2 regions of the Paenibacillus sp. FSL H8-0168 genome follow, and region 1 is predicted to be linked to the other one. Evidence: predicted binding sites of a transcription regulator. Region 1 holds the regulator's gene; the other holds the start of a gene.
What was found. The regulator Rex, encoded in region 1, represses fermentation and respiration genes when NADH is low (regulators of the CRP and FNR family bind a similar motif). The targets are predictions, from matches to a motif close to TTGTGAAATATTTCACAA.
Positions count from the first base shown of each region.

Region 1 (5,058 bases):
TCATTCTGTGCATTTTTCCCTTGAACCACCCAATATACCTGATCCCACACAGACTTCCATGTTTGAGTCGTGCTAACCAGACCACCTGATTGCTTGGCCTTAATGATAGCGGCATTTTTCTCAGCCACCTGGCCTTGAGTAACATAGGAATAATACCAGAAAATGCTGACCAGGATCAGTATTACGGCCAAAATGGCGACCGCTATCCACTTTTTCTTATTTTTCAAACCCGTGCTTCCTCTCTAAGGGGATGTGACACCTGAATTAGCGCGACAGCAGCCCTTCAAAGGCGGCTTGTGCCTCATGTTTGATGCGTTCCTCGTCCATAGTCAGGCATTCGCCGTTTTTCACAACCTGACGACCGTCTACCCATACGTGAACCACGTCTTTGGCGCTTGCTGAGTATACCGCATGGGAAATAAGATCTGTACGCGGCAAGAAATGTGCCTGATTCAGATCCAGCGCGATAAAGTCAGCCTTGTTGCCTGCTGCCAACGCTCCTACTTCTTTTAAACCAATTGACTTTGCACCGTATTCTGTTGCCAGACGCAGCGCTTCACTCGCAGGAACTGCCGTAGGGTCACCAGATACACCCTTGTGAATAAGTGCTGCCAGACGCATTTCCTCGAACATATCCAGGTTATTATTACTGGCAGGACCATCCGTTCCGAGAGAAACGGTAACCCCTGCACGCAGCAATTCAGGCACTCTTGCCACACCACTTGCCAGCTTCAAGTTGCTACCTGGGTTGTGCGAAACCGCTACACCACGTTCAGCCAGTAAAGCTATTTCTTCGTCATTCAAATGAACGCCATGGGCAACAAGCGAAGGACGGGAGAAAAAGCCAAGCTTATCCAAGTGTGCAACTGGACGCAAACCGTAGTCACGTACGTTTTGCTCCACTTCGGCGATCGTCTCAGACATGTGCGTATGCAGCGGCAAATCCAGATCATGCGCAGCTTGTACGAATTTTTCAATAAACGCAGGTGGACAGGTGTATGGCGCATGCGGTGACATCATCGTTGTAATACGCCCGTCTGCTTTACCATGCCAGTTACGCGCAAAAGTTACGGCCTCAGCCAGCTTGATTCGCTGTTCTTCCTCCGAACATAGTCCAATTGCTCCACGCATCAGACTTGCACGAATACCTGACTCTTCAGCCACACGAGCCACCTCATCCATATGATCGTACATGTCCAGGAAGGTCGTTGTACCACCTTTCAGCATTTCCAGCACAGACAACGACGTACCCCAGTACACATCCGTAGATGTAAACTTGGCTTCCATAGGCCACATTTTTTCCTGAAGCCATACCTGAAGTGCCAAGTCATCTCCATGCCCACGCAGCAGAGACATCGCCGCATGACCATGAGTATTAATCAGACCAGGTAAAAACAAAAGCCCCTTACCATCGATCGCTTCCGTCTCTTCCTCACCCGAAGGCAATGTCTCGCCAATGTAAGTAATGCGGCTATCTTCTACAATCATAGTACCATGGATTACCCCAGCTTCTGGTCCATTTACGGCAAAAGAGCCGTTTTTAATCATCCATTTATTCACTGTCATATTGTGTTTCTTCCTTTCCGTCCTCCAAATAATAAGCGAGGCTAAGCAAATCAGTTGTAAAGTCTGTGGCATGAATCCGAATGTTGGCCGGTGCCTTGAGAGTAGTCGGTGCAAAGTTCAGGATCGCTCCAATTCCGCTCTCAATAAGCCTGTCAGCCACGTGCTGTGCTTCAAAATCAGGTACGGTAATAATCCCGATTCGAATGTTTTTTTCTCTCACAGTCGCTTCCAGTTCATCCATCGGTTGCACGACCAATGTATTGATCTTGGTCCCTACCTTATCCGGAAACGCATCAAATACCGCTACAATCTTCATATTGTCTTTTAAATAAGCGTTATAATTCGAAAGGGCTTGCCCCAGATTACCCGCTCCGACCAATACTACATTAATTTGCTGATCGATTTTCAGGATATGGCGTATTTTCTCAATTAGATAAGAAACATCATAACCGATACCCTTCCGACCAAAATCTCCAAAATAGGCGAGATCTTTACGGATTTGGGCCGGGTTCAAATCTAGCCTCTGTCCCAACTCTTGAGAAGAGACCGTAGCCACCTCCCGTTTGTGAAGTGCATTCAGATAACGTAAATATACGGGTAACCTCCGTACGACAGCCTCTGAAATTTTATCTGATTTCATACTTGCTCCCCCTAATTGTAACGAACATACTTAGTGTCCGTCCGTTATGCCTCGGTCTCCGGGGCGGATTGGAGCCATTCGGCGATGCGGGGCACCATTTGCTCCGATGGCATATGCTCCATTTTTGGTCCCGGTAACGAGTACAAAAAGTGCTTTCCGTAATAGGATTCGATCACACGCGTATCGTAAACGATAACGACCCCGTGGTCGCTCGCTGTACGAACCAACCGACCAAATCCCTGTTTGAAGCGAATGACCGCTTGTGGTACAGACAGCTTCATAAATGGATTCTTCTTCTGCTGCTGGAGCAGCTCGCTTTTTGCCTCCAGCAACGGGTGATTCGGCGGTTGAAATGGCAAGCGAACAATGGCTAGACAAGTCAGAGCCTTCCCCGGAATATCGACGCCTTCCCAGAAGCTGCTGGTTCCCAGCAATACAGAAGCTTTGGCTTCCTGAAAACGGCGGGTTAGCTTGCTGCGACTCCCACTGTCCACTCCTTGTCCCAGCACAGTAATTTCGCTGGATGCTAAGGCCTCTTTGAGCGGCTCATACACTTGCCGGAGCATCCGATAGGAAGTAAACAGAACGAGCATTCTCCCCCGCGTCGCCTGAGCAGTCGCTCCTAGAGAGCTAACGAGCATATCTACAAAGTGTGCATCTCCTACACTGCCCTTCACGCTTGGGAAATCCCGTGGAATGACCAGCAACACCTGATCCCTGTAATTAAAGGGTGACGGGAGCTGCGAAGTCATCAGCCGCTCTTGATCTGCGGCCTCCTGCAAGCCAAGCTGATCGATCATGTACTGAAACGACTTATCTACCGATAAGGTAGCAGACGTCAGAATGATGCTTCTTTTTTTGTCAAAAAACATTTCTTTCAACTGGCGGCTCACATCGACGGGCACTGCATAAAATTGTAATGATTTACTGCGGAATTGCCCACTCGCTTCTAGCCAGTATACGGTTGTTTCATCATCGAGTCGCATAAAAAAGCGCAAATTTTCTCGAATCCCCGCCAGATCCTTGAGCAGACCCGTGATATCTGTAATAAGGCTATCCGCCGCATAATCGTCATGTTCTTCCTTGACGTCCAGCATCAGCTTGTCGCCCTTGCGCAAAATTTCACTCATCGTTACATATAGCTGATTTTCCAAAGCCCCCGCCTGATCCCACTTTGCAGGCTTGGCTGAAGGTTTGAGACGGGAAGAAAACTGTCCTGTTTCACCCGGTGTCGCATCGCTTCGCTCTGGCAACATGCCAAACAGCTTATCGCTTAGCAGGTCCCAAGTTTCCTTAACCTCTAACACGAGCGGATACATCTGATCGATGGTTGAGGCCCAATCCGTCGACTTCTCGTGCCCCGATTTCGCCAACTGTTGACGAAGTGAGGGCAGTTGTCCATTCTTGCTGTCTTTGAACAGTCGCGTCAGTGTATGCACGAGTGTGAAATATTTCATATGCATACCTAGGTGCTTACCAGCTACTTCCTCCAGGTGATGGGCTTCATCAATCACCAGATGTTCATAGCTCGGCAACAACTGGTGACTAGCTTTGACGTCTGTAAACAACTTAGAGTGATTCGTAATAACAACATCCGCTATCCCTGCTTCATGGCGTGCACGATGATAATAGCATTTGCGGAACCATGGGCAAGAACGACCAAGACAGGACTCTGAATCACTCGCCACCGTTTCCCAGAAATCTCCACCACGGTTGCTCAGATTCAGTTCTTCATCATCACCGGTTTCTGTTAGCGTCAACCAGACGATCATCTGAGCAGCTGTAATTAAATCTTCCTTCGGTGTCGCGAAGTCTCTTCTGTTTATTTTATGTTCAAACTTACGCAGACACAAATAATGTCCCCGACCCTTGAAAATAGCAGCCCGGAACGGAAACGGAATCACCTTAGTCAGCATCGGAATGTCGCGCTCGCGTAATTGCTCCTGCAGGTTGATCGTATGTGTACTTACCATAACTCGCTGTCCTTTTTTCACACTGTGATACAGCGATGGGAGCAAATAGCCGAGGGACTTCCCTGTTCCTGTACCTGCTTCGATGAGTAGATGCTTGTCTTCACTCAGTGCCTGATTTACACCCTCAATCATCTGTATCTGCGCCTCGCGCTCCTCATATTGGCTCAAGGATGAACGCAAGTTGTCCCGCACATCATCCATGTACTCCTCAAAGGAAACACCTGACAGTGGATTCGGGTCATCTTCTCTACGCGGAGCAGCTAGCTCCGTCCAATCTTCCACTTTTAGCGCAAGCTGACGAAAAAACTGATGTCCCTCCAGATCCTGAATAGGATCAAGCTCTTTCTCTTCACGCACCCCATCAAGAAACCATCCAAGGTCACTGTCTTCCTCTGCAAACAAATCGCTAAGCCGCTGTATCGTTATCAAAGGTAATGCTTGAAGCTCACCCAGACACTTTAAAAACACCTCAGCCGTAGCCAACGCGTCGCTGTCTGCTTGGTGAGGGCGATCATGCGCCAGCCCAAACTCAGAAGACACAAAACCCAACTGATACGAAGATAGCGATGGAAACATAATTTTCAGAAAATCCATTGTATCCAAGATTCTTCCGCTAAACGGCAAATATCCGCACCGATCCAGAGCGTTTTGCAAAAAATTAAAATCAAACGCCACATTATGACCGACCAGTACAACATCGTCCAGCATAGGCACGAGCTCCATCATCATTTCTTCAAGTGCAGGAGCATTCTTGACGTCATCGTCTGTAATTCCGGTCAACCCGGTGATAAAAGGGGGAATAGATCTGCCAGGGTTTACATAAGAGCCGTAAACACGGGAAATGCTGTTATCATGATCTATAATTGCAAGTCCGACTTG
Region 1 is NZ_CP151948.1:3,372,456-3,377,513, forward strand. Features, by position in the region: gene MHI21_RS14875 (DUF5590 domain-containing protein) at 1-227, opposite strand, end outside; gene MHI21_RS14880 (amidohydrolase) at 265-1,566, opposite strand; gene MHI21_RS14885 (redox-sensing transcriptional repressor Rex) at 1,553-2,206, opposite strand; gene dinG (ATP-dependent DNA helicase DinG) at 2,251-5,058, opposite strand, start outside.

Region 2 (5,058 bases), 2.6 Mb from region 1:
TGATCCAAGACGAAAAAAGGGCCCAACAGAATTGTTCCTGTCAAGCCCTTTTTTATTTGTATTCCATCAGACGAACTAAACCGTTTCGAGTGATACTTTAACTTCTTCTCCCTCTTCACAAACGGCGAAAGTTTTAACTTGTCCGTGATCAGGCTCTTGAACGATGCCTGTCTGCAGATCAATTTTCCAGTCATATAAAGGGTCATAGATATAATGACCAGATACTATCGCCTCTGTAAGAGGACCTCTTTTGGGATGAGGATTGATATTTTCAACGGCATAAAGCTCATTCTCCGAAGTGCGGAAAACAGCAATTTCAGCACCTTTGATATGGATGGTACGCCCTATTCTGATCGGAAAATCCTTACTGTGACCGACGACAAGCCATTCGGCATTTTTGATCATTTGCTTGATCGCTCCCTTCCTCAGGCATTTTAGATACAATTACACAATAGACGGAGTGACAACCTCAAATAGATTTTTGCGTGTATCCTCATCATTGATGATCTTTTTCCACGGGTCTTCCACCTGTTGTAGTGCAAATTCGATGCGTTCTACTAAAGCTTGTCGATGATCTGTATCCTGAACGACAGCCTTCTGAATCTCTTCCAGACCGATCCGTTCCACCCACTCCGACGTGCGCTCCAGGTATTGTCCTGTTTCCCGGTAGAGTTGCATTACGCTACCTACAATATCAATCAACTCGGCGTCGGTTTTCACTTTACAGAGTGAATCAGCCAACCGTGCTTTAATACCGCCATTACCACCGATAAAGATCTCCCAGCCCCCATCATTACCTACGATTCCGATATCTTTGGTACATGATTCCGCACAGTTACGTGGACATCCATTAACTGCTAATTTGAATTTTGCTGGGAAATCCAGTCGTTCGAATTTTCGTTCCAACACTTCTCCCATTCCCATCGAGTCCTGTGTGCCAAACCGGCAAAATTGCGATCCAACACAGGTTTTAACCGTACGAAGTGACTTCGCGTAGGCATATCCCGACGGCATATCGAGTTCTTCCCATACTTTAGGCAGATCCTCTTTACGGACACCGATCAAATCCAACCGCTGTCCTCCTGTTACTTTAACGACCTTAACGTTGTATTTAAGAGAAACATCTGCTATCTTCTTCAAATCTTCTGGGGTCGTTACACCGCCGTACATTCTAGGAACAACTGTAAACGTTCCATCCTTTTGAATGTTTGCGTGCAATCGCTCATTTACAAAACGGGAATCTCCCTCATTTTCATAGGTATCCGGGTTAATCATTCCCAAATAGTAATTCAGCGCCGGGCGGCATTTGGAGCATCCTTCATCATTATGCCAACCCAGTACATTCATAACTTCACGCGTTGTTGTCAGCCCTTTGGTTTTGATCGCTTCCACAATCTCGTCCCGACTCAATGATGTGCAACCACATATTCCTTGCTTGGCTGACGTCTTGAAGCTGTCTCCAAGAACATATTGTAAAATTTGCTCAACGACAGGCTTACATCCTCCACAGGAACGCGTTGCTCCGGTGCATGCCTTAATTTCATCGACTGTTGTCAGTCCATTATCATTAATTGCATCCACAATCGCCTTTTTAGTCACACCGTTACAGCCGCAGACAATTTCATCATCCGCCATCGTTTCAGCGGATAATGTTTTCGCCCCGTGATTGCTACATCCAGTACCCATGATCTGTCCATATATCTCATCTGTCATCAATGTTTGCTGACGTACATATTTTTGAAGACTAGCAGATTCGCTCACATCGCCAAACAGTACAGTTCCAACAATCTTATTTTCACGAAGCAGCACTTTTTTGTATGTGCGCTTCCACTCATCCTTTGCAACAATCACCGTATGTTCAGGCTGAGTTATGAATTCGCCAGCTGAGAAAACATCCACCCCTGAAATTTTGAGCTTGGTAGAAACCACCGATCCCATATAACCTTCAGTTTCCGCGCCTGCCAAATGTTTGGCAATGACACTTCCCTGCTCAAACAGCGGAGCTACCAGACCATAACAGATTCCGCGGTGTTCAACACATTCCCCTACGGCGTATACATCCGGTACGGAGGTTCTCATCAAATCATCGACTATGATACCACGGTTCGTTTCCATACCACTTTGCACAGCCACCTGAATATTAGGCTTGATCCCGACGGCCATAACGACCAAATCCGCTTCTAGCTCGCTTCCGTCTGAAAACCGCAGCCCTTGTACCCGATCTTGACCATACACTTCCGCAGTTTGCATTTGCATAGCAAACTTGATTCCCTGGCGTTCTAGTTCTGCTTTCAGCATCGCAGAGGCTTCCCGGTCCAGCTGGCGTTCCATCAAATCCTCCATTAAATGAACGACCGTAACATCCATTCCCAGGTTGACCAAGCCTTTAGCTGCTTCCAGCCCTAACAGACCTCCACCAATGACAGCTGCCTTTTTAAAGGTCTTCGCTGCCTCAAGCATTGCCGAGCAATCGGCGATATCTCGGAAACCGATGACACCCGGTAATTCCTTACCCGGAATAGGCAGAATAAATGATTGTGAGCCAGTAGCTACCAAAGCTACATCGTAATCAATTTCCAGTCCGTCTTCGGTGTGAATCTTCTTGTTCTCACCGTCGATGCTTTTCACCATTTTTCCTGTATACAAAGTAATCCCTTGATCCACATACCATTGCAAATCGTTCAGTATGATATCATCAATCGTTTTACTGCCTTCCAACACATAAGAGAGCATGATCCTGTTATAGTTCGGATGCGGCTCATTTCCCAGGACCGTAATTTCATACTTATCTGTTAATTTTAAAATTTGTTCGACCGTATTGATACCAGCCATCCCGTTCCCTATAACCACAAGTTTCTGTTTACTGTTTATCATATACCGGTTCCTCCATTCATTCGACGATACTCCCTATCCGACGACATCTCCTACGTTCCTATGAATATTGCTTATGCTTCTATTCTAATACAGCAGACAGAGCTATATGTGATTACAGTCACAATATAGTTCAAATTAAGAATGTTTAGGGATTTCCCTATTCTATTTCAAGGGATAAAGGTAAGGAGCTGAAATTGAGTTAAAAAAAAGGACCAGCTAGCTGGTCGCTTTGTTAAATTTATGAATGATGACTTTGACTCAAATGGGTGAAATATTCAGCAATTTCCCGCGTAGCCCGGGATGGACGCCAGCCGAGATTTTTTCCATCTGTGTACTATGAACCATAAGAAATTTATTTTTCTTAGTCAACAGTGGGTTTTCCCGGCTACCTTCTCCCGCTTCAAGTGGCATATTCGTTCCTGCCGGAAGGATCACAATCGTCAAGTATCCTTCACTGTCAACTTTACAGGGAGCATAATGAAGTGTCGTTGAATATATCTCGACAACCGTGTTTTTAGGCTGAAAAAACACCTGAACATTTGCACTGTTATAGGAATTGTCTTCAATGTCCTGTACTCTACCGACAAGATGAATACAGTCTGTAGCGGCAATCACCACCTCGCTGCCCTGATGATATTCCAACCCGGTCAGACCCGTATTCTGACCTACGCAAAAACCAGCCTGAATTGGAAGTTGACCGTACACCTGATCTTGAATCTGGTGAATTACACCGAAGTCTTCGAGTTCTGTGACCGAAGGTACATAATGATTTCCCTGATCAGGTACGCTGGTCGTATCTTTTGCATACTTGATGAGCTCCGTGGTATTGAAATGAGACAGCAGCCTCCCATACGGGCGGAATGCTTCGCTCATTACCTCATAAATGACCAAAGGTGCATTGACTTGATTTAGTCTTTCGATAGTCTTCATAACTTGACCTCCAGCAATGAATCTCCCGTATGCACTCGGTTGTTCCCCAGCACCTTAACTTCAGAGTATTCGGCTGTATTCGTTACAATAACCGGAGTAGTTATGTCATAGCCCATAGCTTTAATTGCTCCAATATCAAACTCGACCAGCAGTTGGCCCTTGGTAACCCGATCCCCTTCTGAGATAAGTGTTTTAAAATGCTGTCCTTTCAACTTGACGGTGTCCATACCAATGTGAACTAGGATCTCCGTTCCTCCATCCGATACAATGCCAATCGCATGGCCTGTACGGAAGGCATTAGCTATAGTTCCATTGAATGGAGAGAGCAGTTTGCCATCCTCAGGCACAATAGCAACGCCTTTACCCATGGCTCCCGTAGAGAACACTTCATCAGATATCTCAGATAACGGTTTGACAGCACCCGTCAGCGGGCTGGAAATATTCTCGTTCGTTAGCGCATGAGCTGGGGTTGCAGCTTCTTTCTTCTCTTCATGGACTGCAATCATTTCTGTTTCCATGGAATCATTAAATCCAAAGAAATACGTGGTAATGGCTGTGAATATATAAGCTACGATAATGGCAATTACGAATCCGGCAAATCCTGTGCCGAAGAATATCGGCAGGGATGCCAAGCCCGGTATACCTGGAGCAATTGCCACGGAACCCGCCGCACCTGTGATTGCCCCGGCGATAGCGCCCCCGATAATAGCCCATACGAACGGTTTTTTGTAGCGGATACTAATCCCGTAGATGATCGGTTCCGTGATGCCAAACAAACCTGTTATCGCTGCAGGCCCTGCAATCGCTCTCACTTTTGGATTTCTGGTTTTAAGGAATACACCCAGTGCCGCACCTGCTTGTGCAAAGTTAGAAGGCGCAAATAATGGTTTCAAAGTATCATGACCGTATACCGCAATGTTATTGTACATGATAGGAATAAACGCCCAGTGGAGCCCCATAACAACTAACATCTGCCACCCGGCACCTACAATGACTCCCGCTACAATCGGACTCAAATTGTATAAGAAAGTGTAACCCTTAGCCAGCCCCAAGCTCGCATATATTCCAATTGGTCCAACCGCAATCAGAGTCAAGGGAACAATGACCATCAGACAGATAAGTGGCGTTATAAAATTTTTCACGCTATCATGAATTACTCTATTCAGGAATTTCTCCAGAATGGATAGCAACCAAACCGCGATAATCACTGGAATAACCGAAGAAGTATAACTCATAAGAACAACAGGAATATTG
Region 2 is NZ_CP151948.1:752,827-757,884, reverse strand. Features, by position in the region: gene MHI21_RS03490 (exosporium glycoprotein BclB-related protein) at 1-3, shown strand, start outside; gene nirD (nitrite reductase small subunit NirD) at 76-405, opposite strand; gene nirB (nitrite reductase large subunit NirB) at 445-2,874, opposite strand; gene MHI21_RS03475 (DUF4867 family protein) at 3,133-3,804, opposite strand; gene MHI21_RS03470 (beta-glucoside-specific PTS transporter subunit IIABC) at 3,801-5,058, opposite strand, start outside.
Region 2: the regulator Rex is predicted to act here: its motif matches at 2,981-2,998, upstream of nirB (nitrite reductase large subunit NirB).